One region of the Sphingomonas phyllosphaerae 5.2 genome, then DNA from elsewhere that is predicted to be linked to it. Evidence: riboswitches for the same ligand, from Rfam matches in the RefSeq annotation. Region 1 holds a riboswitch; the other holds the start of a gene.

Evidence for each region. A riboswitch is a leader RNA that binds a small molecule or an ion and turns the genes downstream of it on or off. The one in region 1 is predicted to bind glycine.
Region 2: linked by a shared signal. The riboswitch ahead of gcvT (glycine cleavage system aminomethyltransferase GcvT) and the one ahead of SPHPHY_RS0112435 (L-serine ammonia-lyase) in region 1 are both predicted to bind glycine.

Annotation. Positions count from the first base shown of each region.
Region 1 covers NZ_ATTI01000001.1:2,644,270-2,658,857, forward strand. Annotated here, with positions in the region: gene SPHPHY_RS0112385 (NAD-dependent epimerase/dehydratase family protein) at 1-198, shown strand, start outside; gene SPHPHY_RS0112390 (SDR family NAD(P)-dependent oxidoreductase) at 195-1,241, shown strand; gene SPHPHY_RS0112395 (glycosyltransferase family 4 protein) at 1,238-2,323, shown strand; gene SPHPHY_RS0112400 (CgeB family protein) at 2,320-3,429, shown strand; gene SPHPHY_RS0112405 (CgeB family protein) at 3,426-4,514, shown strand; gene SPHPHY_RS0112410 (CgeB family protein) at 4,514-5,608, shown strand; gene SPHPHY_RS0112415 (CsbD family protein) at 5,841-6,125, shown strand; gene SPHPHY_RS0112420 (response regulator) at 6,185-6,568, opposite strand; gene SPHPHY_RS0112425 (CheR family methyltransferase) at 6,561-10,037, opposite strand; gene SPHPHY_RS0112430 (PAS domain-containing protein) at 10,030-10,626, opposite strand; gene SPHPHY_RS0112435 (L-serine ammonia-lyase) at 11,606-13,021, opposite strand; glycine riboswitch at 13,135-13,223, opposite strand; gene SPHPHY_RS0112440 (TetR/AcrR family transcriptional regulator) at 13,308-13,931, shown strand; gene SPHPHY_RS20115 (hypothetical protein) at 14,195-14,588, shown strand, end outside.
Region 2 covers NZ_ATTI01000001.1:1,791,142-1,805,729, forward strand. Annotated here, with positions in the region: gene SPHPHY_RS0108430 (FkbM family methyltransferase) at 1-674, opposite strand, end outside; glycine riboswitch at 819-921, shown strand; gene gcvT (glycine cleavage system aminomethyltransferase GcvT) at 1,087-2,250, shown strand; gene gcvH (glycine cleavage system protein GcvH) at 2,253-2,624, shown strand; gene gcvPA (aminomethyl-transferring glycine dehydrogenase subunit GcvPA) at 2,748-4,106, shown strand; gene gcvPB (aminomethyl-transferring glycine dehydrogenase subunit GcvPB) at 4,103-5,680, shown strand; gene SPHPHY_RS0108455 (DMT family transporter) at 5,735-6,634, opposite strand; gene proS (proline--tRNA ligase) at 6,724-8,253, shown strand; gene SPHPHY_RS0108465 (TonB-dependent receptor) at 8,543-11,356, opposite strand; gene infC (translation initiation factor IF-3) at 11,559-12,092, opposite strand; gene SPHPHY_RS0108475 (hypothetical protein) at 12,171-12,482, opposite strand; gene thrS (threonine--tRNA ligase) at 12,581-14,566, opposite strand.

The DNA.
Region 1 (14,588 bases):
GTCGGCAAGGCGCGGATCGGCGACATCCGCCACTGCTTCTGCGACACCACGCTCGCGCAGGACCGGCTCGATTTCCGCGCCACGCAGGATTTCACCGCGGGGCTTGCCGAACTCGCCGAATGGGTCGCGCAGCAGACCGCCGAGGACAAGGTGGCCACGATGCGCGCCGAGCTCGAGCGGCGCGGACTGGTCGCATGACGGGAGCGGTGCTGGTCACCGGCGGCGCCGGCTTCATCGGGTCCAACCTGGCCGATCGGCTGGCGGGCGAAGGGCATGATGTCGTGGTCTACGACGCGCTCGCCCGCGCCGGCGTGGAGCGGAACCTCGAATGGCTCCGCCGCCGGCACGGCGCCCGGATCCGCTTCGTCCACGCCGACATCCGCGATGCCGCACGGCTCGCCGACGAAGTCGCGCAGGCCAGGGCAGTGTTCCACTTCGCGGCACAGGTCGCGGTGACGACCAGCCTCGATGATCCCGCCGACGATTTCACCACCAACATCACCGCCACGTTCCAGCTGCTGGAGGCGCTGCGCACGCGCGCACCGCAGGTGCCGCTGATCTTCGCCTCCACCAACAAGGTGTATGGCGATCTCGGCGACCTGGACTTCGCGCTGGAGGATGAAGCCTATCGCCCTGTCGACGCGCACGTCCGCGCGCATGGCATCGGCGAGGCGCGCCCGCTCGACTTCCACACGCCGTACGGCGTGTCGAAGGGCGCCGCCGACCAATATGTCCTCGATTACGCGCGCAGCTTCGGGCTCAAGACCTGCGTCTTCCGCATGAGCTGCATCTATGGCCAGCGGCAGATGGGCACCGAGGATCAGGGCTGGGTCGCGCATTTCCTGATCCGCGCGCTGAACGGTGAGCCGATCACGCTCTACGGCGACGGCCATCAGGTTCGCGACGTGCTCGACGTCAAGGACGCGGTGAACGCCTATGTCGCCGCGTGGCAGCGCATCGACGACGTCGCCGGCCGCGCCTTCAACCTTGGCGGCGGCCCGGCCAATGCCGTCAGCCTGCGGCAATTACTCGCGCATATTGCGACGCTCACCGGCCGCGTGGTCGATGTCCGCTATTCCGGCTGGCGCGCCGGCGATCAGCGCTATTTCGTCGCCGACGCGCGGGCTGCGCAGTCCGCACTGGCGCTCCCCGAGCGCCGTGACTGGCGTGAGGGCGTGGGAGCGCTCGCCGACTGGCTGGAACGCGAGCGCGCCGCACCGGCGATCGAGGCGGCTGCGTGACACGACGGCTGGTGATGACCGCCGACGCGATCGGCGGCGTCTGGCAATATGCCATCGGCCTTGCCTCCGATCTCGTCCGCGCCGGCTGGTCGGTCGATCTCGCCACGCTCGGCCCGCCTCCGTCCGCGGCGCATCATGCGCAGGCCGAGGCGGCCGGCGTCACGTTGATCGACACCGCACTCCCGCTCGACTGGCTTGCGACCGATGCCGCCGCAGTGGTCGCGGCTGCCGACGCGGTCGCCCGGATCGCACGCGCCCGCCGCGCCGATCTCGTCCAGCTCAACCAGCCCGCGCTCGCCATCGCGGAGTTCGCGATGCCTGTCGTCGCGGTTGTCCACAGCTGCGTCGCCAGCTGGTGGGATGCGGTCGAGACCGGCCCGTTGCCCCCCGGCCTCGCCTGGCAGCGTGACCTCACCGCGCGCGGCCTCGCCCGCGCCGACGCGATCGTCTGCCCGTCCCGCGCCTTCGCTGCCACCGTCCAGCGCCTTTACGCATTGCCGGCCGCGCCGCACGCGATCCACAACGGCCGCGCGTTACCCGCGGCGATCGGCCCGCTCGGCGACCGCGCCTTTACCGCCGGCCGCTTGTGGGATCGCGCGAAGAACGTCGCCACGCTCGACCGCGCCGCCGCGCTGATGACGCTCCCGTTCGATGCCGCCGGTGCCGCGCACGGCCCGCATCACGAACGTGTCGAGCTCGCGCACCTCAACCTGCTCGGCCATCTGAACGACGATGCCGTCGCCGAACGTCTCGCCACGCGCCCGATCTTCGCGTCGGCGGCGCGCTACGAACCGTTCGGTCTCGCCGTGCTCGAAGCCGCGCTGACCGGCTGCGCTTTGGTGCTCGCCGACATTCCCACTTTCCGCGAGTTATGGGACGGTGCCGCCACGTTCGTCGCCCCGGACGATGCCGCCGCTTTCGCTCATGCGATAACCGACCTCGCCGCCGATCCAGATCGCCGCATGGCCAGCGGGGCGCGCGCCCGCACCCGCGCACTCGACTATGCGCCAGCGCACGTCACGCGCGCCATGCTCGCCGTCTTCGAAAGCGCGCTCGGCAGTGGCGCACGGGTCGCCGCATGAGGTTCGTGTATTTCACCCACAGCCTCGCCTCGTGCTGGAACCACGGCAACGCGCACTTCCTGCGCGGCGTGCTGTCCGAACTGATCGGGCGCGGCCACGACGTGCGGGTCTACGAGCCCGCGAACGCGTGGAGCCTGCAGAACCTCCTGTCCGACAATGGCGAGGCAGGATTGGACGCCTACAGGACGGCCTACCCCGAGCTGTCCTCGCGAACATTTGGCCCCGGTGCCGACCTGACCGAACTGGTCGACGGCGCCGACGTCGTGATCGTCCACGAATGGAACGCGCACGATCTGGTCGCCGACCTTGGCAAGCTCCGCCGGCAAGGCGCGCCCTACACGTTGTTTTTCCACGATACCCACCATCGCGCCGTCAGCGCGCCCGAAGAGATGCGCGCCTACGACCTTGACGGCTATGACGGCGTGCTCGCGTTCGGCGAGACGCTTTCGCGCGTCTACCGCGACTGGGGCTGGGGCGATCGCGTGTGGACCTGGCACGAAGCCGCCGACACCCGCCGCTTTTTCCCGGTGGAGGGCGACCGCGAAGGGCTGGTCTGGATCGGCAACTGGGGCGACGGCGAACGCACCGCCGAAATCGAGGATTATCTCCTCGCCCCTGCCCGCGACGCCAGCCTGTCACTCGATATCTATGGCGTCCGTTATCCCGATGAAGCCAAAGCGATGCTCGCCGGTTACGGCGCACGCTATCACGGCTGGGCACCCAACGCGGCGGCGCCGGCGATCTTTGCGAACGCACTCGCCACCGTCCACGTCCCGCGCCGATATTACACGACGATCCTGCCCGGCATTCCCACGATCCGCGTGTTCGAGGCGCTTGCCTGCGGGCTCCCCCTCGCTTCCGCGCCATGGGACGATGCCGAGCATCTCTTCCGTCCCGGCACAGACTTCCTCTTCGCACGGTCGCCTACGGAAATGACCAGCGTCCTCAACGACCTGCGCCACGACCCGTCCTTGCGGGCCTCGCTCGCCGCTGCCGGCCTGGAAACCATTCGCGCGCGCCACACCTGTGCGCACCGCGTCGACGAGCTGCTGGCGATCCTCGCCACGCTCGACACCCACTCGCATCCACGGAGCATGCCAGCGTGAAGATCGCCTTCTACGGATCCAGCCTGCTGTCATCGTACTGGAATGGTGCTGCGACCTATTACCGCGGTATCCTGCGCGCGCTCGGCGAGCGCGGCTATGACATCACCTTCTACGAACCCGACGCCTTCGAACGGCAGCAGCATCGCGACATCGATCCGCCCGCTTATGCCAAGGTCGTCGTCTATCCCGCGACGCACGACGCCTTGAACGATGTGCTGGCGGAGGCGGCGAAGGCCGATATCGTCGTAAAGGCGAACGGCGTCGGTGTCTTCGATCGCGAGTTGCTCGATGGCATCATCGCGCATGCGCGCCCTGACGCGCTGAAGATCTTCTGGGATGTCGACGCCGCCGCCACGCTCGACGAAATGCGCGCCGATCCCGATCATCCCGTGCGCGCCGCACTCCCGCATCTCGACATGGTGCTCACCTATGGCGGCGGCGATCCCGTCGTCGATGCGTATCGCGCGTTCGGCGCCGCGGAATGCGTGCCGGTCTACAATGCCCTGGACCCGCAGACCCACCACCCCGTGCCGGCCGACGATCGCTTCGCCTGCGACCTTGCCTTCCTCGGCAATCGCCTTCCCGACCGCGAGGCGCGCGTCGAGGAGTTCTTCCTCCGCCCGGCCGCGCTGCTACCCGGACAACGCTTTTTGATCGGGGGCAACGGCTGGGACTCCAAGGCGATGCCGGAGAATGTGCGCCACCGTGGCCATGTCTTCACTGCCGAGCACAACGCCTTCAACTGCACGCCCCGCGCCGTCCTCAACGTCGCGCGCGATTCGATGGCGCACATCGGCTTCTCCCCCGCCACCCGCGTGTTCGAGGCGGCCGGCGCCGCCGCCTGCCTCATCACCGACGCATGGGAAGGGATCGAGCTGTTCCTCACCCCCGACCATGAAGTGTTGGTCGCGCGCGATGGGCAGGATGTCGCCGACCATCTCGCCGCCCTCACCAGCGACCGTGCGCAGGCGATCGGCAAGGCCGCGCTGAAGCGCGTGCTCGCCGAGCACACCTACGATCTGCGCGGCGCGCAGGTCGACACGCTCTTCAAGGCGCACGCCGCCCGTCAGCGCGAGGCGGCGTGATGAAGCTCGTCGTCCTCGGTCTCTCGCTCAGCTCCAGCTGGGGCAATGGCCACGCCACCACGTTCCGTGCGCTGCTTCGCGCCTTTGCCGCACGCGGCCACGACGTGCTGTTCCTCGAACGTGACATGCCCTGGTACGCCGCACACCGCGACGAGCCGGATCCCGATTATTGCCGTCTCGCGCTCTACGACAGCCTCGCCGCACTCGCGGAGTGGCGGACCGAGATCGAGCAGGCCGATGCGGTGATGGTCGGCTCCTACGTCCCGGACGGCGTCGATGTCGCGCGGACCGTGCAGGCGTGGGCGCGCGGCACCACCGCCTTCTACGACATCGACACCCCCGTCACGCTCGCGAAGCTGGCGCGCGGCGCGTGCGACTATGTCTCGCCCGAGGTGATCCCCGGCTATGACGTCTATTGCTCGTTCACCGGCGGGCCGACGTTGCGGTTGATCGAGGAGCGGTATGCCGCCCCCGCCGCGCGTGCACTCTATTGCTCGGTCGATGCTGATCGCTACCGCCCGACCGGCGCGGCGAAGCGCTGGGACCTCTCGTATCTCGGCACCTACAGCGACGATCGCCAGCCGACCCTCGAACGCCTGTTGATCGAGCCGGCACGTCGCCGTCCCGACAAGCGCTTCGTCGTCGCCGGCCCGCAATACCCCGCCACGATCGACTGGCCTGCCAATGTCGAGCGGATCGAGCACCTCGGCCCGGCCGACCACGCCGACTTCTACTCGGCTAGCCGCGCCACGCTCAACGTCACCCGCGCCGACATGATCGCGGCAGGCTGGTCGCCCTCGGTGCGCCTTTTCGAGGCGACGGCGTGCGGTACGCCGATCGTGTCGGATCGCTGGCCCGGCATCGACGAACTGCTCGTGCCCGACCGCGAAATCCTGCTTGCCGACACCGCCGACGATGTCGCGGCGGCGCTCGCCCGCCCCGATCTCGATGCGATCGGGGCTGCCGGACGCGTGCGCGTGCTCGCCGAGCACACGTCGCACCATCGCGCCGCCGAACTCGAAGCTCACCTCAACGAAGCCGCATCCGCGCGGAGCGTCGACGCCAGAACGCCTCTCGCAACGTCACCAGTGTGACGCGAAAGGGCGCGTTACCGGTCCAGAGCGCGCCCGATCACGCCCCGTATCGCCACGCCGGCGTGAGCCGAGGCCGCGCTTCTCCTGATCCATACGCCAAGCCACGACGCCAAGCCCGCAAAGCCGAACCGGCCACCCGCCGGGGAACGAAGCGCCACGCGCCCGGTTGTGCACCGCGAACGCGCGTCGGGGCTGGCCTGCCGCGCAGCCTGACCCGCAAAGGAGACTTGCGATGAACACCGACACGCTGACGGGCTCGACCACCGATCTGGGCGGGAAGCTGAAGGACGGCCTGGGCAAGGCGCTCAGCGACGATTCGCTGCGTGCAGAGGGCAAGGCCGACCAGGCGCAAGGGACCGCGCAGAAGACCTATGGCGAGGCGAAGGATGCCGTCGAGAGCAGCATCCGTCCGGTCATCGATTATGCGCGCCAGTTCATGCGCGAGCGTCCGTTCGCCGCGGCCGCGGTCGGCGGCGTGCTCGGCATCGCGATCCTGAACACCCTGCGCGGCAAGTAAGCCTGACGCATACGGGCGGGCGTACCATCCGGTACGCCCGCCTTATTCATGTCAGCGGATCAGGCCGCGTCCCGCCGCTCCGCACAACGCTTCAGCGCGCTGGCCAGCGTATCGGGTGCGCTCGGTTTCGGACAGACCGTCGCGCTGGGATAGCGCTGTCGCAATGCCGCATCGTCGGCATGGCCCGAGTGGAACAGCAACGGCACGCCCGCCGCCTGCAACCGGTCCGCCGCCGCGAACACCGTGCCGTCGGCGAGGCGAACGTCCAGCACGGCCACCGCGAACCGCCCGTTGCACCGGTCTATCTCCGCCTGCGCCTCGACGATCGTCGCGCATGGCCCCACGACATGGAAGCCCGCCTCCTCGATCGTCTCCTGCAGATCGAGCGCGATGAACAGCTCGTCCTCCACCAGCAGCACGTCGTCGGTCGGGAGGTCAGTCACGGGCAAGCACACTCGCAGGCAGTTTCATACGCAGGCGGAACGATCGTCCCGCCGCCTCGCTCCGTACCTCGCCACGCAATTGTCGCACGCTCGTCTCCACCAATAGCGAACCGAAGCCGCGCGGCGTGTCCGCCGCGTCATGCTCGCCGTTCCCGCACTCGTCCCATATCAATTCCAGCCCGTCGCCTTCGTACGTCCAGCTGACCGACAGCCCGACGTCGGCGTGCGCCCCCGCATCGCCGTCCAGCGCGCCGTATTTCACCGAATTGGTCGCCCATTCGTGCAGCACCAGCGCCAGCGACGACAGGCAGTTGCGATCCAGCGCCACCATCGGCCCCTCGACGGCGATCCGCGAATGGTCGCGGTACGGCGCCAGCGTCATCTCGACGAGTTCGGCCAGGCCGATCGCTTGCGGCTGCCCGGCCGGCGCGGCCAGCGAGTGCGCAGAACCGAGCGCCGCGATACGATGCCGCAGGTCGTTGGCGAAGGCCCGCACGTCGCTCTGGCTGCGCGCCGCGACCGTGATCATCCCGGCGATCACCGCGAACAGGTTCTTCACGCGGTGGTTCATTTCGCGCAGCATCAGGTCGCGCGTCTCGGCCAGCGCATATTCGGCGGTCACGTCGATCGACACGCCCACCAGTCGCGGCGGGTTACTACCCGCCACGACACGGCCAAAGCCCTTGACCCAGCGCAGATCGCCGTGCGTGGTGCGCACCCGGAACGTCGCCTCGTAATCGCCGTTTCGCTCCACGGCGCGGCGCAGCGCAGCTTCGACCGCCGCGCGGTCCTCCGGCTCGATCCGCTCCAGCAACGCGTCGATCCGCGTCGTGTCGGCATCCGGAACGTCGAACAATTGCTGCTCGACCGCGTCGATCACCGTCTCACCGGTTTCCGGGCAATATTCCCACACCCCGATCCCGGCCGCCTTGATCGCAAGGTCCAGCCGCTCGCGCTCCGACGCCAGCTGGCGCTCCAGCGCCAACGCCTCGGTGATATCGGTCAGCACCAGCGACGCGCCGTCGATCGCGCCGCTCTGCGTCCGGTACGGCAGCACGCGCAGCGACAGCACGCGCGTGCCGTCGGCGGTGTTCACGCGGCGCTGCGTCACGGGCGCGCCACCGGCGACCGCGCGCGCGTCGTCGAGATACTCGGTTCCACGCAGCCGGCTCGCGACGTCGCTCAGCAGCCGCCCGCGGTCGCCGGGTTGCAGCGGGAAGATCGAGGTGGCGGCGGCGGTGTAGCTGCGCACGCGCAGCGCCCCGTCCAGCACCACCACGGCCAGTTCGGTCGATTGATAGAAGTTGCGAAGGTCCGAGTTGGCGACGGTCAGTTGCTCGACCTTGCCCTTCAACTCGTCGTTGACGGTCGACAGCTCCTCGTTGGTCGACTGCAACTCCTCGTTCATCGACATCATCTCTTCGTTGGAGCTCTTCAGCTCCTCGTTCGCGGTCTCCAGTTCCTCGATCGCCGAGCGGAGGCGATGGCGGGTCTGGCGCAGCTCGTCCTCGATCGCCTCCAGATGGTCGTCATGGGCGGTCAGGTCCTGCAGCTCGCCCTGCTCGGCGGGGCGGAACGGTCCAGAGTCGCGGAACACGAACAGCAGGCTGCGATCGCCCAGCGGGTCGCAGATCACCTCGACCGGCTGGATGCCGAAGTCGGTCTCCACCGCCACGTCGCGCGCCACCACGCGCCGTCGCTCGTCGCGCGCCTGCCGCAGCAGCGGGCCGATGACCGCGCGCAATCCGGGCCGCGCCAGGTTCACCGCGCTGCTGCCGCCCGTGCGCGTCACCGGAAACTCGAAATAGCGGCTCAGCTTGCCATAGGCCGACACGATTCCGCCATCCTGGTCGACGATCAGGCTGGCCGGCGCATAACGCTCGACGATCCGTCGGATTGCGACATTCTCGCGCGATACGGCCGGCATTTCGGCACGGCCGTCGCGCTCGCGCCGCGAGACGACGGGCACGCCGTTGCCCGGCAGGTCGATCGGATAGGTCGTCGGCCCTGGCGCCCGTTCGAACAGCCGTGCATGCTGGTCGACCGGCGGAAACAATTGTTCGAACCGCCCGACGCTCTCCGATGGTCCCAGGAACAGGTAACCGCCCGGCTTCAGCGCATAATGGAACAGCGGCAGCACCGCTTGCTGCAAGCGGTCGTCGAAATAGATCAACAGGTTGCGGCAAGACACCAGATCGATCCGGGAAAAAGGCGGATCCTTCACCAGGCTGTGGCTGGAAAAGCGGATCATGTCGCGGATCGCGGCCGCGATCGTGAAGCGATCGGCATGCGGCACCGCGTAACGCTCGCGCAGCGCCGGCGGCAGGTCGGCGAGCGCCGCGGCCGGATAGCTGCCCTCGCGCGCGATCGCCAGCATCTGCTCGTCGATGTCGGTCGCGAAGATCTGTACCGCCAGCGGTTCGCCGGACTCGCGCGCCGCCTCCGCGAACAGCATAGCGATCGTATAGGCTTCCTCGCCGCTCGAGCAGCCCGGCACCCAGATGCGCAGGTCCTCGTCCGCCGTGCGATCACGCAGCAACGGCGCGACCACGCGCGTGCGCAACACCTCGAACGCCTCGGCATCACGGAAGAATCGGGTGACGTTGATGAGCAGGTCGCGGAACAGTGCCTCGCACTCGTCGGCGTCGTTGCGGATCCGCGTCAGATACGCGCGCCCGGTCTCGATCCCGAGCACGTGCATCCGTCGCTCGACGCGGCGCACCAGCGTCGAACGCTTGTAGCCCGAGAAGTCGTGGCCGATCGCATTGCGCAGCACGCGGCACAGCTCGTCGACATGTTCGACGACGACACCGGCCTCCGCGGCTCCCGAACCTTGCGCACGGTCGCGGTCGCGACGGCGGAAAAAGCCTTGCAGGCAGGCCAGGATCTCGCCCGCCGGCTTCACGAAGTCGATCAGCCCGGTCCCCACCGCCGACAGCGGCATCCCGTCGTAGCGCGCGCTTTCCGGCTGCTGGACGATGCCGACGCCGCCATGCTCCTTGATGGCGCGCAGCCCGGTCGTCCCGTCGGCGCCGGTGCCCGACAGGATCACGCACGCCGCATTCGCCTGCTGGTCGCCGGCCAGCGACAGGAAGAAGTCGTCGATCGGGCGACGCAGCCCGCGCGGCTGCTGGAAATCGGTCAGCTCCAGCACGCCGCCATTGATCGCCAGCCCGCGCCCCGGGGGAATGATATAGACGGTGTCCGCCGCGATCCTTTCGCCGCCGGCGCATTGCAGCACGTCCAGCGTTGTGTGGCGATCGAGCAGTTCCGCCAGCATGCTTTCGTGGTGCGGGTCCAGGTGCTGGACGACGACGAATGCCAGCCCGGTCGGCATCTGCGCCGGCCCGAGCATCTCGCGCAATGCCTCCAGCCCACCCGCCGATGCGCCGATCCCGACCACCGGCACGACCGGCGCGGTGGCGTCCGCGAAGGCCGCCGCGATATCCGGCGTGACGCCGCTATGCATCGCCGCCCGCCTCCAGGTTGGCGAGCATCATCTTGGCCTGCGCGATCGTCGCCGCGCTGGTCGCGATCGTCAGCAACGTGCCCTCGACCACCACGCCCGCATCGCTCGCCAGCGGCGCCAGCCGCGCCAGCGTGCTTCCCAGCTGCGCCTCGTATTCCGACAGCATGTCGGGCTGCGACCGGCTGACATCGAACTGCGACGCGAAGAAATAGCGCGTCGCCCCGTCGATCGCGCGCAACCGCGACATGTAGAGCAGGTTTACGAACGGCGTGCCGTCCTTGCGGAAATTGATGATCGCGGTGCGGACGCTCGCCTGGCGCGGCTCCGCCAGGAACTCACGCAGCCGCGCGCGCGGCTCATCGTTGGCGGCATCGCGCTGCAACATGCGGCAATTGCGCCCGACGACGTCGTCCGGCGAATAACCCGTCAGCGCGCAGAAGGAGTCGTTGACCATCAACAGGTGATGATCGTCGGTGGCGGTCGCCACCGCCAGCGCGACGCGCGATTTGCTCAGATAGTCCACCAGCGTTCGCGGCAGTTCCGGAGTCACCCACATTCCGATCTCGACCAAGTCCACGCGATTACGCACGATGCTCAGACAATAACAACCCGCTTCGGCGCTCGGGTCCGTCCCGCCTGTCCCGTCCGCCGCATCGGCGAACCGAGATGACCTGCGAAGGCCGCGGAGCAAGCGCCTGTCGAACCGGTGTCACCGAGGCCACCGATCGTGTCCGCAAGCGATCGACCCGACGGTCGCGCGATCGCGTGAACCCGGTGACGGAGGGGGCGCGCTCCGCCATCACGCAAGCATGATCGTCCAGGCGCCGCCGCCGGTCAGCACCGCGAGCGCCAGGCGGGATCGACATCCCGCGCGTCGCGGGTGCCGGACTGCTCACCGATGAAGATGATCGATCTCTTCGGGCGAACCGCGCTGCCACGATTGGACAGACTTGCTCCCTCCATCCGCCATTGCGAGCGTAGCGAAGCAATCCGGCGTGCGGCACGACGCTCTGGCTTGCTTCGCTGCGCTCGCAATGGCGGCGCTTGCAGGCCGGCGGAATGTCGATCGCTCTTGGCGCCGGCACGCCTTCGTCGGACGATCCCCCGCCTGTGCGGAGGACGTCAGCCTGCTGAAAAAAGTCCGCTGGCGCCACCACGAACGTGTGCGCGCAGGTGCGCCCGGCCGACCGACGGCTGCTCTCGGGGAACGCCGACAACCTGTGCCCGCGGTCGCTGACCGGCGACGCCGAGGATCACAGCCCCGCCAGCGGAACGCCTGCTTGCCGACCCGCGGCCTTCACGGCGCTGCGCCGCTACCTCCGGGAGCCTCGCCGCTGGTGCCCCGGACCATGTCCGGGATGACCGCCCACCGAAGCCGATCGACGTTTTGGATCGAGGCACGTTTGAGGATCCCGTTAGTGCGCTGGCCGTCACGCCGGTTTGCGCCGGGCCACCTCTACCAGCGTCAGTAAGGAGCCGAACCGCGGATCGACTTCGCGAAGCCGATCGCAGCCCACTCTGCCGGGCGACAGGGCGTGCGTCGCACACGCGTCCTGCCGCTGCAGTGCTCAGCATTCCACGACGTTCACCGCCAGCCCGCCCAGGCTCGTTTCCTTATATTGGGTGCGCATGTCCTCGCCGGTCTGGCGCATCGTCTCGATCACCGCGTCCAGGCTGACGACATGGCTGCCGTCGCCGCGCAGGGCGAGGTAGGCGGCGTTGATCGCCTTGACCGCACCCATCGTGTTGCGCTCGATGCACGGGATCTGCACCAGCCCGCCGATCGGATCGCAGGTGAGCCCCAGATTGTGCTCCATCCCGATCTCCGCGGCATTCTCGATCTGCCGGTTGCTGCCGCCCAGCACCGCCGCCAGCGCGCCTGCCGCCATCGAGCAGGCGACCCCGACCTCGCCCTGGCACCCCATCTCCGCCGCCGAGATCGACGCGCGCTTCTTGTAGAGCATTCCGATCGCAGCGGCGGTGTAGAGGAAGCGCCGTGCGCCGTCCTGCCGCACCGCCGCTGGTGCGTCCTGCGCCACCAGCGTCTCATAGAAACGCAGCACTGCCGGCAGCACGCCGGCCGCGCCGTTGGTCGGCGCGGTCACCACGCGTCCGCCGGCGGCATTCTCCTCGTTCACCGCCAGCGCCCACAGGCTCACCCATTCGAACACCTCCGCCGGGTTGCGTCCCGGTGTGTCGCCGGTCAGCGCCTGCTCCAGGGCGCGGGCGCGCCGCCGTACCTTCAGCCCGCCGGGCAACACCCCGTCCTGCGCGATCCCGCGGTCGATGCACGCGCTCATCGCATCGCGGACCGCGTCGAGGAACGCGTCCGCCTCCGCCGGCTCGCGCCACGCCTCCTCGTTGGCGCGCACGATCGCGGCGATCGACAAGCCGGTCAGGTCGCCCGCGGTCAGCAGCTCGGCGCTCGACGAGAACGGGTGCCGCACCGCCACGTTCTGCGCGGCGGCCGGGGCGCCCTTGCGCAGGATCGCGCCGCCGCCGATCGAAAAGTAGGTCTCGGCATAGCCCGTCCCGTCGCCGAGCCGCGCGGTGAAGGTCACGCCGTTGGGGTGTTCGGGCAGGAAGTCGCGCGGGTGAAAGACGATATCGGCCGCTTCCGCAAACGGAATTGCTCGCTCTCCCGCCAGCAGCAGTTTCGATCGTTCGCGGATCGCCGCCAGCAACGCCGGGGCCGCGTCGGGATCGAGCCGCTCCGGCTCCCATCCCGCCAGCCCGAGGATCGCCGCCGTGTCGGTGGCGTGCCCGCGCCCGGTCAGCGCCAGCGATCCGTACAGGTCGCAGCGCACCGCCACCACGCCCGCCGCCTGCGCCACCGCGCGCTGCGCGAAGTCGAACGCCGCGCGCATCGGGCCGACGGTGTGCGAGCTCGACGGGCCGACGCCGATCGTGAACAATTCGGTGATGCTGATCGGGCGCGATGCGCAGCGGTCGAGCGCAGATGTCGTCGGTGTATCGGCGCGCATGGGTATCCTCACCTCGTCGGGTCCATGCCCCATCTGTCCCTTGCGCCTGAGATCGCTATCCCGTCGGCGGGCGTGCGGGGGAATGCTCCCTCTACGCCTCTCTCCAGATGTCCGTCGCCGATCTGGTCCTTCTGCCTGAGAGTTTCCGGGGCGGTTGCTCCTTCGGCGCCGGGGCTGGCCCGGTCTCTCCCATATCGACGTTGCCGCTTGGTATCGGGGAGCCACTGCGGCGGGTCAAGCACCGCCCCTCGACGCAGGCCACCGACCACATTATATACCGTCCGTTATGGAATCGATCACCACCGCCGATGCTCCCGTTGCCACGCGTGGGCGGCCGCGCGAATTCTGCATCGACGCGGCGCTCACCGCGGCGCTCGGCGTGTTCTGGGCAAAGGGCTATGACGGCGCGTCCATGGCTGATCTTACCGCGGCAATGGGCATCACGAAGCCCAGTCTCTACGCGGCGTTCGGCAACAAGGAGCAATTGTTCCACAAGGCGCTCGACCGCTACGAGGCGGAGAAGCTCGCTTACACGCGCGAGGCGCTGAAACAGCCTACCGCCCGCGGGGTCGCCGAACATTTCATGCGCGGCGCTGTAGCGGCGCAGACCAGCACCCGCGACCCGAAGGGTTGCATGGGCGTCATCAGCGCGACGGTGTGCGGGGCGGAAGCCGATTCGATCAAGGCGCACATCACGCAGCGCCGCGCCTCCTCCAACGCCGCGCTCGTCGGACGCTTCCAGCAGGCGCAGCGCGACGGAGACTTGCCGGCACAGCTCGATCCGCAAGGGCTCGCATTCTACCTGTACGCATTGCTGCAAGGGATGGCCGTCCTCGCTGCCTCGGGCGCGACGCGTGCCGATCTCGACCAGATCGTCGACACCACCCTGGCGATGTGGCCCGCGGGCTGACCTAGATAAAATTACCGATCGGTACAGAAAGCCGTTGACGACCCCGAATCGGCTTTATATACCAGGTGGTACGGAATGAGACGCCGCGGCGGCGCCTCAGCATCGCAGGAGCCGCCCATGGATCCTCGTCTGTTCGTCTGCCCCGGCGCGACCTGAAGGTCGCTTCCACCGCTCTTTCCTCTCCTGCCGGCCATCCCGGGCGTCCGCGCCCGTCGGCGGCCTGTGCCCGCCCGTATTCGCCCGCCCCTCAAGGGAGTCCGCCCATGGCCTATCTGATGCTCGACGACGATCGCGCTGTCGTCACCACCGCCCCCCAGTCCGCCAGCGCCCAGCCGGCCAACGCCCAGTCCGCCATGGCCGAGCCTGCCGCTGCCGTCTTCCCGTGCGCCGATCCGGTGCCGACCGACGCGCCCGCGCGGCTCAGCGCGCTTGAATGGTCCGTGGTGGCACTCGCCCGTCAGGACCGGCTAGCGTCGCTGGACCGCCCGGGGCGCATCGCCGTCGCACTGGCGGTGTTGTTCAAGCCGCCGCACAACCGCATGCTCGCCGACGAACGGCTCGAGGCGCTGCGCCGCATCGCGGTGCTCGGCTGGCACTATGGCTATACCGTCCCGACCGACGAGCTGAAGCGCTTCCTCCACGCCGGCTTCTCGCCCG
Region 2 (14,588 bases), 850 kb from region 1:
GCGATGATCGGGCGATGGCGCGCGATCGTTTCGGTCAGACCACGAAAGACCGAGGCTTCCCAGCCTTCCACATCCACTTTGACGAAATCGACGCGCGGCAGATCGAGCGACGTCACATAATCGTCGGCTCTTCGAATCGGCAGCTCGATCACTTCGTTGCGGTCATCTCCGGTCCCTTCCGCGGTGTCGTCGCCGCGCAGGAACCCGCTGGCGCCCAGGTTGCCCGACACGTTCGATGCGAAGCGAAACATTCCCTCGGCGTCGCCCAATCCGACGTGGTGCAGCATCACGCGATCCTGCAACCGGTTGCGCTCCACGTTGTGCTTCAATCGCTGGAATGTGACCGGGTTTGGTTCGAAGGCATGGATCGCGGAAAGGTGCGACGCAAGATACAGCGCATGATTTCCGATGTTTGCGCCGATATCGAGTGCGATCCCTTGCGCCGGAAGAACCTTCAGGAGGAAGTCGAGATACTGTCGCTCGTAGATCCCGTGTTCGTAAATGAATGCATCGACATATTCGTGCGGATAAAGCCGGAATGTCAGCCCTTCCGGGCTGCGGTAATCGAACGGCTCGCGGGCTGCGGCCCAGCGTCGGCGCTGTCGCGGTGCTATCAGCAATCGGTGCATGGCCTTCTGCGAAGCGAGCGCCAGTCCGGTTAACGCGTTCGACATTTCCACTTTGATCCCCCCAAAGTTCGTTTAACCCAGGCTATAGTGTCCGATCTGGCCTTCGCGGGCCAGAGCAGCCGGCCACTTCGTGATTGACTCGCCTTCCGGCTGGCGTAGAGGTCGGGTGTCGATGCCGGGCAACGGGCATGGGCAGGCGCGGGAGAGCGCGGCCGGCCTTGCAGGCCATCAGCCGCCGCCGAAGGAGCAACCACCCCGGAATCTCTCAGGCAGCAGGGACCGCGCCGGCCGATCGACACTCTGGAAAGCGGCTCGCGGCCTCGGCTCGCGCGCCCACCGAAGGGGTAACTCGGGCATTCCGAGGAAAGCTCTCAGGTTCCGTGACAGAGGGGGACAGCGGATCGCGGCCGGGCATCTTGCCCGTGCGACCGGCCTCTTGCGACGGAAGACCTAGACGATGAGTGATGCCCCGGCCTCTCATGACCACGCCAGCCACGACGATGACGGTTTCGAGCCGCTCGAAATCCTGACGCTGCCGCTCGACGCGTGGCACCGCGCGAAGGGCGGCCGGATGGTCGAGTTCGCCGGCTATCACATGCCCGTCCAGTACGAAGGCATCATGGCCGAGCATCTGTGGACGCGCGAGCACGCCGGGCTGTTCGACGTCAGCCACATGGGTCAGCTGTCGATCACCGGCGAGAACGTCGCGACCGCGCTGGAGGCGCTGATGCCCGCCGCGATCCACGATGCGCCGCTGAACAAGGCGCGCTATTCGCTGCTCCTGAGCGACACCGGCGGTGTTCTGGACGACCTGATGCTGACACCACAGGCGCCCGATCGCGTCTATATGGTCGTCAACGGTGCCACCAAGTACGACGATGTGGCGCATATGGTCGAGCATCTGCCCGACGATGTGACGCTCAACTTGATGGAAGATCACGCATTGCTCGCGGTCCAGGGTCCCGAGGCGGTCGAGGCCGTCGAGCGGCTGGTGCCTGGGGTCAAGTCATTGACTTTCATGCAGGCCGGCGCCTTCGCGTGGAACGGTCATGCGCTGTGGATCAGCCGCTCCGGCTACACGGGCGAGGACGGCGTCGAGATATCCGTACCCGCCGAAGCCGCCGAGGCGTTCGCCGACGCGCTGGTCGCGCAGCCTGAAATCAAGCCCATCGGCCTCGGCGCCCGCGACTCGCTGCGCCTCGAGGCGGGCCTGCCGCTTTACGGTCACGATCTCGATCCCGACACCACTCCGGTCCAGGCCGACCTCGGCTTCGCGCTGTTCAAGCGCCGCCGCGAGGCCGCCGACTTCCCGGGCGCGGCACGCATCCTCGCCGAGCGCGAGCACGGCCCCGCCACCAAGCGCGTCGGGCTGCTGGTCGACGGACGCCAACCGGTTCGCGAGGGTGCCGATGTCGTTGACGCATCCGGTGCGGCGGTCGGGCGCGTCACAAGCGGCGGCTTCGCACCCACGGTCGGCGCGCCGATCGCGATGGCATACGTGCCGCTCGCCGCTTCAGTGCCCGGCACCGTCGTCACCCTTTCCCAGCGTGGCAAGGCGCATCGCGCCACCGTTACCGCCATGCCATTCGTTCCCCACCGGTACTTCCGAGGAGTGAAGTAAAGATGAGCCGTTATTTCACCGAGGATCATGAGTGGATCGACGTCGATGGCGACATCGGCACGGTCGGCATCAGCGAATATGCGCAGAGCCAGCTGGGCGATATCGTTTTCGTCGAAGTGCCTGATGCCGGGCGTGCACTCGGCAAGGGTGACGAGGCGGCCGTCGTAGAGAGCGTGAAGGCCGCGTCGGACGTCTATTCGCCCGCGTCGGGCAACGTGCTGGAAGGCAATCCGGCGCTGACCGACGAGCCGGCGCTGGTGAACAGCGATCCGGAAGGCGAGGGCTGGTTCTTCAAGATCACGCTGGCGGATACGTCCGAGCTCGACACGCTGATGGACGAAGCCGGCTACGCCGCCTTCGTCGCCAAGCTTTAACACCCTTTGCCGTCATGCCAGCAAATGCTGGCATCTCGTGCCGCAGGGGCGACCGCGCGATCGTCGCTCCGACGGCCTGAGGCTCCGGTTTCCGCCGGAGTGACGGTCTTTCGAAAGACCGGCATGCGTTACCTGCCCCTGACCCCCACCGACCGTCACGACATGCTGTCCGTGATCGGCGCTGCGTCCATCGACGATCTTTTCGCCGACGTTCCCGACGCCGCACGGCTCGATGGCCCGATCCACGACCTGCCGATGCACGCCAGCGAGCTGGCGGTCGAGCGCCACATGGCGGCACTCGCGCGCAAGAACACGGTGGCGGGCGAGGTGCCGTTCTTCCTCGGCGCCGGCGCATATCGGCACCACGTTCCGGCGAGCGTCGATCACCTGATCCAGCGTGGCGAGTTCCTGACCGCCTATACGCCGTACCAACCGGAGATCGCGCAGGGCACACTCCAGATGCTGTTCGAGTTCCAGACGCAAGTGGCTGCGCTGCTCGGCACAGATGTCGCGAACGCCAGCATGTACGATGGGTCGACCGCCTGCTGGGAAGCCATCGGCATGGCACGGCGGATCACGCGCCGTGGCAAGGCGATCCTGTCCGGCGGGCTGCACCCGCATTACGTTTCGGTCGCCAAGACGATGGCGAAATATACCGGCGACGCACTCGATGTCGCGGTGCCGACGCTGTCCGCCGAGACCGACCTCGGCGCGCTGATCGCGAAGATCGATGACGAAACGTCGTGCGTCGTCGTCCAGTATCCCGACATTCTCGGCCGCATCGCCGACCTCACTCCGTTGGCGGATGCCTGCCACGCGAAGAAGGTGCTGCTGATCGCGGTGGTGACCGAGCCGGTCGCGATGGGTGCGCTTCGTTCGCCGGGCGAGATGAACGCGGACATCGTCGTAGGCGAGGGGCAGTCGCTCGGCGTCGGGCTGCAATTCGGCGGCCCGTACGTCGGATTGTTCGGTTGCAAGGAGAAGTACGTCCGCCAGATGCCGGGCCGCCTATGCGGGCAGACCGTCGACGCTGACGGACGGCGCGGTTTCGTGCTGACGCTGTCCACGCGTGAGCAGCATATCCGGCGCGAGAAGGCGACCAGCAACATCTGCACGAATTCAGGGCTTTGCGCGCTGGCCTTCTCGATCCACATGACGTTGCTGGGCGAGGCCGGACTGCGACGGCTGGCGGCGCTCAACCACGCCGGTGCGTGTCGCGCGGCCGACCGGCTGGGCAAGCTGCCGGGGGTCCGGGTCGTCAACGACACGTTCTTCAACGAATTTACGCTCGATATCGGGCAGGAGGCACGTCCGATCGTTCGCGCGCTGGCAGACCACGGTGTGCTGGCGGGCGTATCGCTCGGGCGACTGTATCCGGGCGAGGACGCGCTCGCCAACGGACTGATCGTCGCAGTCACTGAAACCACCACCGACGCGGATATCGAGGCGCTCGCCACGGCGCTTCAGGAGGCACTGGCATGAGCAGCATCAACGCAAGCGGTTGGAAGCCCACGTCGCCGGCCGGCGGCGGCAACGCCGCGCCGACCTTCACCGGCAACAAGGCGTTGATGCTGGAAGAGGCGCTGATCTTCGAGATAGGCTCAACCGAGACGACCGGCGTCGATTTTGCCGACGGCGACGTCGCGGGTTCGCGGCTCGGCGATCTGACCCGCACGGCGCCGATCGGGCTGCCCGGGCTGTCGGAGCAGGAGACGGTGCGCCATTACACGCGGTTAAGCCGCCAGAATTACGCGATCGATCTCGGGCTCTTCCCGCTCGGCTCGTGCACAATGAAGCACAACCCGCGCCTGAACGAGAAGGTCGCGCGGATGCCCGGGTTCGCCGACGTCCACCCGCTCCAGCCGGTCGATACCGTGCAGGGCGCCTTGGCGGTGATCAACGAACTGGCGACGTGGCTTATCAAGCTGACCGGCATGTACGGCGTCGCGATGTCGCCGAAGGCCGGCGCACACGGCGAATTATGTGGCATGCTCGCCATCAAGGCGGCGCTGGAGAAGCGTGGAGAGGGCCATCGCAAGGTCGTGCTGGTGCCGGAGAGCGCGCACGGCACCAACCCGGCGACCGCGGCCTTCGCAGGCTTTACAGTCGAGGACATCCCCGCCGCGGCCGACGGCCGCATCGATACGGCGGCGCTGGAAGCGCGGCTGGGACCCGACGTCGCGGCGGTGATGATCACCAATCCGAACACGTGCGGGCTTTTCGAGCGCGACCTGAAGCGCATTTCCGACGCGGTCCACGCGGTTGGCGGTTACGTTTATTGCGACGGCGCGAACTTCAATGCGATCGTCGGACGCGTTCGGCCGGGCGATCTCGGCGTCGATGCGATGCACATCAACCTGCACAAGACCTTCTCGACCCCGCACGGCGGCGGCGGGCCGGGCTCGGGACCGGTGGTGCTGTCGGAGGCGCTTGCGCCGTTCGGCCCGCTGCCGTTCACTGCTCGGATGGCGGACGGCCACATCCAGCTGATCGAGGAAGAAACCGCAGGCGACGACCACCCCGACACCTTCGGTCGCATGACCGCGTTCCACGGGCAGATGGGCATGTTCACCCGCGCCTTGACCTATATCCTCAGCCACGGGGCCGACGGGCTGCGCCAAGTCGCCGAGGATGCGGTGCTCAACGCCAATTACGTGCTGCGCTCGCTCGAAGACGTGCTCGACGCGCCGTTCGCGGGCGCGGGGCCGTGCATGCACGAGGCGATCTTCTCGGATAAGGGCTTCGCGGCGGGATTCTCGACGATCGATGCGGCCAAGGCGCTGATCGACGAGGGCTTCCACCCGATGACCATGTACTTTCCGCTGGTGGTGCACGGCGCGATGCTGGTCGAACCGACCGAGACCGAAAGCCGCGCCGCGCTCGACCAGTTCATCGGTGCGCTGCGGTCGGTGGCGGAGCGTGCGAAGGCCGGTGACCCGTCGCTCAAGACGGCCCCGCACTTTGCGCCGCGTGCGCGCCTTGACGAGACGCTGGCAGCGCGCAAACCGGTGCTGACCTGGAAGCCGCCGGTGCCGCACGCCGAGGCGGCAGAGTAACCCAAGAAACTGTCAGGGCGGGCGCAGGTTTTCCTGCGCTCGCCGCGACTGGCCTCAATCCTCCGGGGCAGCCGTGACGGTCTGCTGCTTGCCCAGCCGCTGCTCGCGCCATACGATGAACAGGCCGCTTGCGATGATGACCGGCGCGCCCACCCAGGTCATCGTGCTTGGCAGCACGCCGAACAGCAGCCAGCCGTACACGGTCGCCCATAGCAGGCCGGAATAATCCATCGGCACCACGCTCGATACCGGCGCCAGCTTCGCCGCGCCGGTCAGCGCGAGTTGTCCGCACCCGCCGACGACGCCGATCGCCGCCAGATTCACCCATGTCGTCCAGTCGTGCGACTTGAGGTGAAACGCATAGGGCACCGCGATCAGCGGCAGCGTCAGTACCGAGAACCAGAACACCGTCGTTCCCGATGGTTCGTCGCGCAACTGCCGCAGCAGGATCGCCACCAGCGCAACGAACAGCGCCGCCAGCAACCCGACGATCGCGCCGAGCAGCGGCACATGCTCGCCGTCACCCGGCCGGGCGACGATCAGCACCCCAACGAACCCGACCAGCACCGCGCCCCAGCGTTGCAGCCCGGTACGCTCTCCCAGCACCAGCGCACCCAGAACCGTGGCGAAGATCGGCACCGTGAACTGGAACGTCGTCGCCTCGGCGAGCGGCAGCAGCAGTACCGCGCCGAACGTGAATACCATGCCGACCACACCGACCAGCGAGCGCGCCAGATGCCCCTTGATCCGCGTCGTCCGCAGCGATCCCAGCCCGCGCGTTCCGGCCACGAATGCCAGGACCACCGGCAGCGCGCACGCCTGTCGCCAGAACATCGTCTCCGGCAGCGATGCACCGCGCGACTCCGCCAGCTTTACCAATGCCGACATCGTCGACAGGAAGAAAATCGCCACCAGACGCAGGGCGATACCCTTGAGAACGCGATCACCCGACATGCCGTCGTCCCTAACCGCCGCACCCGGACGTGGGAACCCCGCGTGTTGCGGCTTGGCGAGCGGCCCTTTTTGCCGCTATCGCCGCGGCCATGAAGCATGCTCTCCCCGTCACCCGCGAGGCCGATTTCGCCGCCTGGTATCAATCCGTCATCGCCGAGGCCGACATGGCCGAGGAATCCGGCGTACGCGGCTGCATGGTCATCCGTCCGTGGGGCTATGGCATCTGGGAACGTTTCCAGCGACTTCTCGATGACCGTATCAAGGCGACCGGGCACGAGAATTGCTATTTCCCGGTCTTCATTCCGCTCTCCTATTTCGAGCAGGAAGCGAGCCATGTGGAGGGCTTCGCCAAAGAGATGGCGGTCGTCACGCACCACCGGCTGATCTCGGACGGGAAGGGCGGGCTGGTACCCGATCCCGCCGCAAAGCTGGAAGAGCCGTTGGTGGTGCGACCGACCAGTGAAACCGTGATCGGTCATGCATTTGCGCGTTGGGTGCAATCGTGGCGCGATCTGCCGGTGCTGATCAACCAATGGGCGAACGTCGTGCGGTGGGAGATGCGGACGCGGATGTTCCTGCGTACCGCCGAATTCCTTTGGCAGGAGGGCCACACCGCGCACGCCACGGCGCAGGAAGCACGCGAAGAAACGCTGAAAATGCTCGACGTGTACCGCGACTTCGCGGAAAATTGCGTGGCGGTGCCGGTTATCGCCGGCGAAAAACCCGAAAACGAACGCTTCCCCGGCGCGGTCGGCACCTGGTCGATCGAAGCGATGATGCAGGACGGAAAGGCGCTGCAGGCGGGCACGTCGCACTTCCTCGGCACCAATTTCGCGCAGGCGCAGAACATCCGCTTCCAGAATGCCGAGGGGCAGCTGGAACATGCGAACACGACCAGCTGGGGCGTGTCGACGCGGATGATCGGCGCGCTCATCATGGTGCACGGCGACGACGACGGGCTGCGCGTGCCGCCGCGGGTCGCGCCGTGGCAGGTGGTGATCGTGCCGATGCTCCGCGACGCGCCGGAGGACGAAGCGCTGGTCGCTTATTGCCGCGAGTTGCAGGCGGCGCTGGCGGCACAGAGCGCGTTCGGCGAGCCGGTGCGCGCGCTCCTCGACCTGAAGCCGGTCAAGTCGACCACCAAGCGCTGGGGCTGGGTGAAGAAGGGCGCGCCGCTCGTGATCGAGGTCGGCGGGCGCGACATGGCGGCCGGCAACGTCTCGGTAATCCGCCGCGACCGCCTCTATCGCGAAGATGGCAAGCTCGACAGCGCGAGTGCGGCGCGCGACGGGTTCGCCGCGGGCGCTCCGGCGTTGCTGGCAGAGATCCAGCAGGCGCTGTTCGATCAGGCGAAGGCCCGGCTCGATGCGAACATCACGCCTGTCGGTGACTGGGCGGCAGTCGAGATGCATTTCGCCGACGGCGCCAAGAATCCCGGCTGGCTGGAAGTGCAATGGTCGCGCCCGACCGGCGCGCGGCTGGACGCAGTGGTGGAGCGGCTGAAGGCGCTGAAGCTGACGCTGCGCAACGCACCGATGGGGCAGGCGGCCGCGCACGGCACGTGCGTCTTTACCGGCGATGCAGCGGTGGAGCGCGTGCTGGTCGGGCGCGCCTACTAAGGGCTTCGTCACCTCGCAGCGACACAGGGCAGGGTAGCGGGCGGAGCCCTGGATTGCTTCGCTGCGCCCGCAACGACGATCCGGGAGCGGGGTGCCCAGCCGGGCATTCGTTGTGGCCTGGACTCCGGGGTCGCTGCAGGAAGGTCGCGCTGGGAGCGCGGAGCTCAGGACCGGGCACGGCGACACGAACTTCAATCGGCAGCGGCACGACGTGGTCGGACTTTGAGCCAGCCAGACTCCCGGGATCGCTCGCCGGCCCCGGCACCATGGCCGGGGCGGCGGGCATCGATCAGAAGCGCGTCCGCAAGGTCAGGCCATAGGTCCGCGGCTCGGCGAGAAACGCCGCGAACAGCTGGTTGCCGACGCCGCCGAACGCCTGCACCTGCTGCTGGCTGCCTGCGCCCTGGAACGGCGCATTGAAGGCGACCTGCTCGTAGTCGGTGTTGAGCAGGTTCTGCGCCCACACCTCCACCGCCCAGCGATCCTGGTTGCCACGCAGGCCGATACGCGCGTTGATCAGCGTGAAGCCGTCCTGCTCCTTCTCGATGAACAGGTCCGAGCCGGTGTTGTAGTCCGAGGTGGTGCGCTGATCGATGTAGAACAGCGCCGACATCCCCGAACTGCCGATCGGCGGCGACCAGCTGACCGAGGTTGTGATGACGTTGCGCGGGGCGTTCGACATCTGCGATCCCGACAGCAGGAACAGTGCCGGATCGAGCGCCGCGCCCGCGTCCGATCCGACGAGGTTGCGGCGGTACTTCGTATCGGCGAACGTGTAGCCGAGATTGAAGGCGAGGTGCTCGACCGGGTAGATGCCCGCTTCCGCCTCGACGCCCTGGCTGACCACGCCGTATTTCACGTCGCCGCTGCAGGCGCCGGTCGCCAGCGAATTGTCGCGGTCGCCGCCGTTCAGCCCGGACGAGCACGAGCCGATATTCTCGACGACGTAGTTGGTGCCGTTGAAGGTGTTGAGCTGGAAATTCTTGAACTCCGAACGGAAGCCGGCGAGGTTGAAGGTGAACTTGCGGCCGGAATATTTGACGCCGACCTCGTAGGCGTTGACGGTCTCCGGATCGAAACGCAGCCGCCCGGCATCGATGTTCGCGATCGTGGCGGACGTGTACGCGTCGCCGAGGTCGGAACGGTCGAGATTATACCCGCCCGCCTTGTAGCCGCGCGAGTAGCTGGCGTAGGTCATGATGCGGTCGCTGGGTTTCCAGCTCAGCACGGCAGTGCCGGTCAGCTGGTTCTCACGCAGCTTGTCGCTGATCGTCCGGCCGTTGAGCGCAGCCGACGAGTTGCCGGTGCAGGCCAGCGTCGCGATCCCGCGCGTCAGCGCGGCAAGTTGCGCATTGTTGAACAGGTTGCCGCCCGGCCCGGCACCCAGCAACGCCTGCACCTGCGGACAGACGGTGTTGTTGTTGCCGAACGTCGCGTCGAAATCCTTTTGCTCGCGCGTCCAGCGCAGACCGGCGGTCAACGACAGCGTGTCGGTGAGCCGCAGGATGTTGTGCGTGAAGACCGCGAAGCTCTTGCTGTGCTGGTTGTAGACGTCGCGGGTGGTGCCGAGGTCGTTGAGCGTCGACAGCAGCCGGATGCTGCCGAGCACGATCGGAGTCGCGGCCCCGAACGCCGCTGTCGTTCCCGGCACCTGACCTTGCAGGATCGCGGACCCGGCCGCACTCAGGCAGCCGGGGTTGGCGGGATTGCGCAAGGCGGCATTGGGGTTGATCGTGGCGACGATCCGACATGCCGCGAACGCCCCGTAATCACGACCGAACTTGAGATTATCGACGACCTGCAGATTCTCGTTGCTGAAGAATCCGCCCACCAGCCAGTTCAGCCGATCCCCGAACGCCTCGCCGTTCAGACGCAGTTCCTGCGTGAAGGTGTGGAACTGCCGATAGTTGTTGCCGTCGTTCGGACGGTAGCCGATGTCGAGCACGTTGGCGTCGATATCGTTGGCGCCGTCCGACTTGTACTCGCGATAGGCGGTGATCGAGGTGAGCGCCGCACTGCCGAAGTTCCAGTCGATTTGCCCGGAGCCGCCGTAGTCCTTCGTCACGTTGGAATAGGCGCGGCCGGGCGTGAAGGCGATGCGGCGGCTGAACGGATCGCCGCCCGAGGGAAAGACGCTGCCAGCCGGATAGCCGCGTAGCGCGCCGATCTGGTTCATGACGCTGACGATGCGATTGCCGGCCGGGTTGATCGCGTAATCGCCCGGGGCCCCCGGTGTCGGATCGGTCTTCTCGCGCGTGTCGACATAAACCGCGCCGCAGCATTTCTCGTTGCGCCAGGTGTAATCGCCGATCAGCCGCAGCGAGAAGTCGGGCGATGGCTCCAGCAGCAACTGCCCGCGCACGAACCAGCGGTTGCGGTCGTTATAGTCGGTGTCGTTGACGACGTCCTGGTAGAAGCCGTCGCGCTTCGACGCGACGCCGTCGATGCGGAACGCCAGCAGATCCTTTACCAGCGGGCCGGTCACCGCGCCCGCGACGCGGTAGAAATCGTAATTGCCGTACGATCCTTCCGCATAGCCGCCGAAATCGAACGACGGCGCCTTTGTGTAGATGTTGAGCGCACCTGCCGAGGAATTGCGCCCCGACAGCGTGCCCTGCGGGCCACGCAGCACCTCGACCCGGTCGATTTCGCCGAGGTCGTTCAGCCCGGAGCCGGTGCGGCTGCGGTAGACGCCGTCGATGAACACCGTCACCGAGCTTTCGAGGCCGGGATTGTCGCCGACCGTGCCGATGCCGCGGACGCGCGCCGAGGCGTTCGCCTCCGAGCCCGTCGACGACACGTTGAGGGAGGGTGCAAGCTGGGTCAGCTGGCGGATGTCGGTGGCGCCGGAATTCTGAAGCGACGCCTGACTGACGGCGGTGATCGAGATCGGCACGTCGGCGAGGCGTTCCGCACGGCGGGTGGCGGTGACGACGATGTCGCCGGCGTTCATCATCCCGGTATCGCCGGACTGTGCGTTGGCGGTGTCACCTTGCCCGGCGACCGCGGCGTTGGTGGTGACGGGACTGGTCTGGTCCTGCGCCAGCGCAGGCATAGCGAGCACCGCAGCGACGGTGGACAGAAGGGTGGCGGTCAGACGCATGGCGCTATCTCTCTCCCAATGTATCCGAACTCTTTGAAGGTTCGGTATTGGGAGAGGGTAACGCGAATAGCCTTGCCGTCCATAGGCTTTCGCAAGGCGTGCCGCATTTTTCGAAGATTGTGTTGGCCGAATACAACGCCGCCGCGCGGGTGAGGCGCGGCGGACGTTACGGCATGGGGCCGTTTGCGGGACGGGTCGGCGCTTACTTGGGCGCGAGCACCATCAACATCTGGCGGCCTTCCATGCGCGGATAGGCCTCCACCTTGGCGATGTCCTGCACCTGCTCCGCGACTCGCTGGAGCACCGCCATGCCAAGCTGGCCGTGGCTGAGCTCGCGTCCGCGGAAGCGCATCGTGACCTTCACCTTGTCGCCCTCCTCGATGAACTCGGCGACCTTCTTCATCTTGGTGTCGTAATCGTGGTCGTCGATGTTCGGACGCATCTTGATCTCCTTGATCTCCTGCGTCTTCTGCGACTTCCGGGCGAGGTTCGCCTTCTTTTGCGCCTCGTACTTGAATTTGCCGACGTCGAGGAACTTGGCGACGGGCGGATCGGCGTTGGGGGACACTTCGACGAGGTCCAGCCCGAGTTCGCGCGCCTGCTCCATCGCCTCACGCGTGTACATCACGCCAAGGTTCTCGCCCTCGTGATCGATCACGCGGACCTTCTGGCTCTGGATCCACTCGTTGAAGCGGGGGCCGTTCATCGGCGGCGCCTGATTGGGTCGGCGCATCATGGGAGGACGTATGGGTAAGGCTCCTTTATCGGTCGTCTTTCACATAGGGCATCGGGGGACGTTTTGGAAGATGCCGCGCTAGCGCTTCGGTCCCGATCGTGCCGGTGCGTCGAGGATGCTGCGCTGCGCGGCAGTGCGGTTGTCGATCTCGGCACGCTCGTCTTCGCTCAGCCGGCCATCGCCGGCGTAGCGTTCGGCGAGTTCGCCGGTCTTCGCATCCTCCGCCTGCGCCCGCCGTGCATCGCGACGCGAAAGCCGGTCGGCGGCGCGCTCGCGGTCGATGCGCGTGCGATTGTCGCGCAGATCGGTGCCGATGCCGCCGTTGATCCCGGTCTGCGCGGCGGCGGGAAGGGCCGTCAGCAGCGCCGTCGCCGCGAGGAAGTGTCGCATCGTTCCGCTCCCATGATCTGCCGTGCTTCTACGATCGCGGGTCGGCGACGTCGAGCCGCCATCCCTCTCCCCGCCGGGGAGAGGGCGGCACGTCGCGATCAGCGCAGGTCCGGCGCACGCGCCTCGTCGCGCAGCATCGCCACTACCTCGTCCAGCGTCAGGAACGTCTGCGCCTGGCTCCCGAGCCGGCGAAGGGCGACCTTGCCCTCCTCGGCCTCACGCTTGCCGACCACCAGCAGGTTCGGGACCTTCGCCACCGAATGTTCGCGCACCTTGTAGTTGATCTTCTCGTTGCGCAGGTCGGTCTCGACGCGGATGCCGGCCTTGCGCAGCGTGTCGGCGACGTGGTGCGCGTAATCGTCGGCGTCCGACACGATCGTCGCCACCACCGCCTGCACCGGGCTAAGCCACAGCGGGAAACGCCCGGCGTGATGCTCGATCAGGATGCCGATAAAGCGTTCGAACGTCCCGAGGATCGCGCGGTGCAGCATCACCGGGCGGTGGCGGTTGCCGTCCTCGCCGACATAGCTCGCATCGAGCCGGTCGGGCAGCACGCGGTCGGACTGGATCGTCCCGACCTGCCACGTCCGCCCGATCGCGTCGGTCAGGTGGAATTCCAGCTTCGGCGCGTAGAAGGCCCCTTCGCCGGGCAATTCTTCGAACTTGGCCTTGATCTCCTCCGGCAGGTTGGACGCCTGCACCGCGTCACGCAATTCCTGCTCGGACTTGTCCCACATCTCGTCCGATCCGAAGCGCGCGTCGGGGCGCAGCGCCAGCTTCACCGCGTAATCGGTAAAGCCGAGATCCTCGTAGACGGAATGCAACAGCTCGCAGAACTTGCGGACCTCCTCGACCAGCTGGTCCTCGCGCACGAAGATATGGGCGTCGTCCTGCGTGAACTGCCGCACACGCATGATGCCATGCAGCGCGCCGTGCGGCTCGTTGCGGTGGCAGCAGCCGAACTCGGCCATGCGGATCGGCAGGTCGCGGTAGCTCTTGATCCCCTGTTTGAAGATCAGGACGTGCGCCGGGCAGTTCATCGGCTTCAACGCCATCATGTCGGCATCGGCGGAGATGACCGCGCCCTCGTCCTCGGTATTCGGGATCTCGTCGGGCACCACGAACATGTTCTCGCGATACTTGCCCCAATGGCCGGACTGTTCCCATTGCCGCGCGTCCATCAGCTGCGGGGTCTTCACCTCGGCATAATCGGCGGCGTCGAGGCGGCGACGCATGTACGCTTCCATCTGCCGCCAGAGGATATAGCCCTTGGGGTGCCAGAACACGGAGCCCTGCGCCTCCGACTGGAGGTGGAACAGGTCCATCTCCGCGCCGATCTTGCGGTGATCGCGCTTGGCGGCTTCCTCCAGCATCGTGAGGTGCGCGTCGAGTTGCTTCTTGCTGAGCCAGCCGGTGCCGTAGACGCGGCTGAGCATCGCGTTCTTCTGGTCGCCGCGCCAATAGGCACCCGACACGCGCGTCAGCTTGAACGCCTGAGGATCCAGGCGTCCGGTCGAGGGCATATGCGGGCCGCGGCACATGTCGAGCCATTGGCCCTGACGATAGATGGTCAGCTCCTCGCCGCCGGGCAGCTCGGCAGCCCATTCGGCCTTGAACGTCTCGCCCTGCTTCTGCCACGTCGCGATCAGTTGATCGCGCGACCAGACCTCGCGCGTGAACGGCTCGTTCCGTGCGATGATGCGCCGCATCTCGGCCTCGATCGCGGGCAGGTCCTCATCCGTGAACGGCCGGTCCTTCGGCGCGAAGTCGTAGTAGAAGCCATCGTCGGTGGCCGGGCCGAACGTGATCTGCGTGCCGGGGAACAGATGCTGCACCGCCTCCGCCATGACGTGCGCGAAGTCGTGCCGCGCCAGTTCCAGCGCGTCCGCCTCGTCCTTCTGCGTCACCAGCGCCAGCCGCGCGTCGTTCGTCAGCGGCCGCGACAGGTCGCGCAGCTCGCCATCGACGCGCGCCGCGATCGCCGCCTTGGCCAGCCCCGGGCCGATCGCCGCGGCGATGTCGGCGGGGGTGGTGCCGGACGCGACCTCGCGGACCGAACCGTCGGGCAGCGTGATCGAGAGCATTTCCATCGAAGGGTCTTCCTGC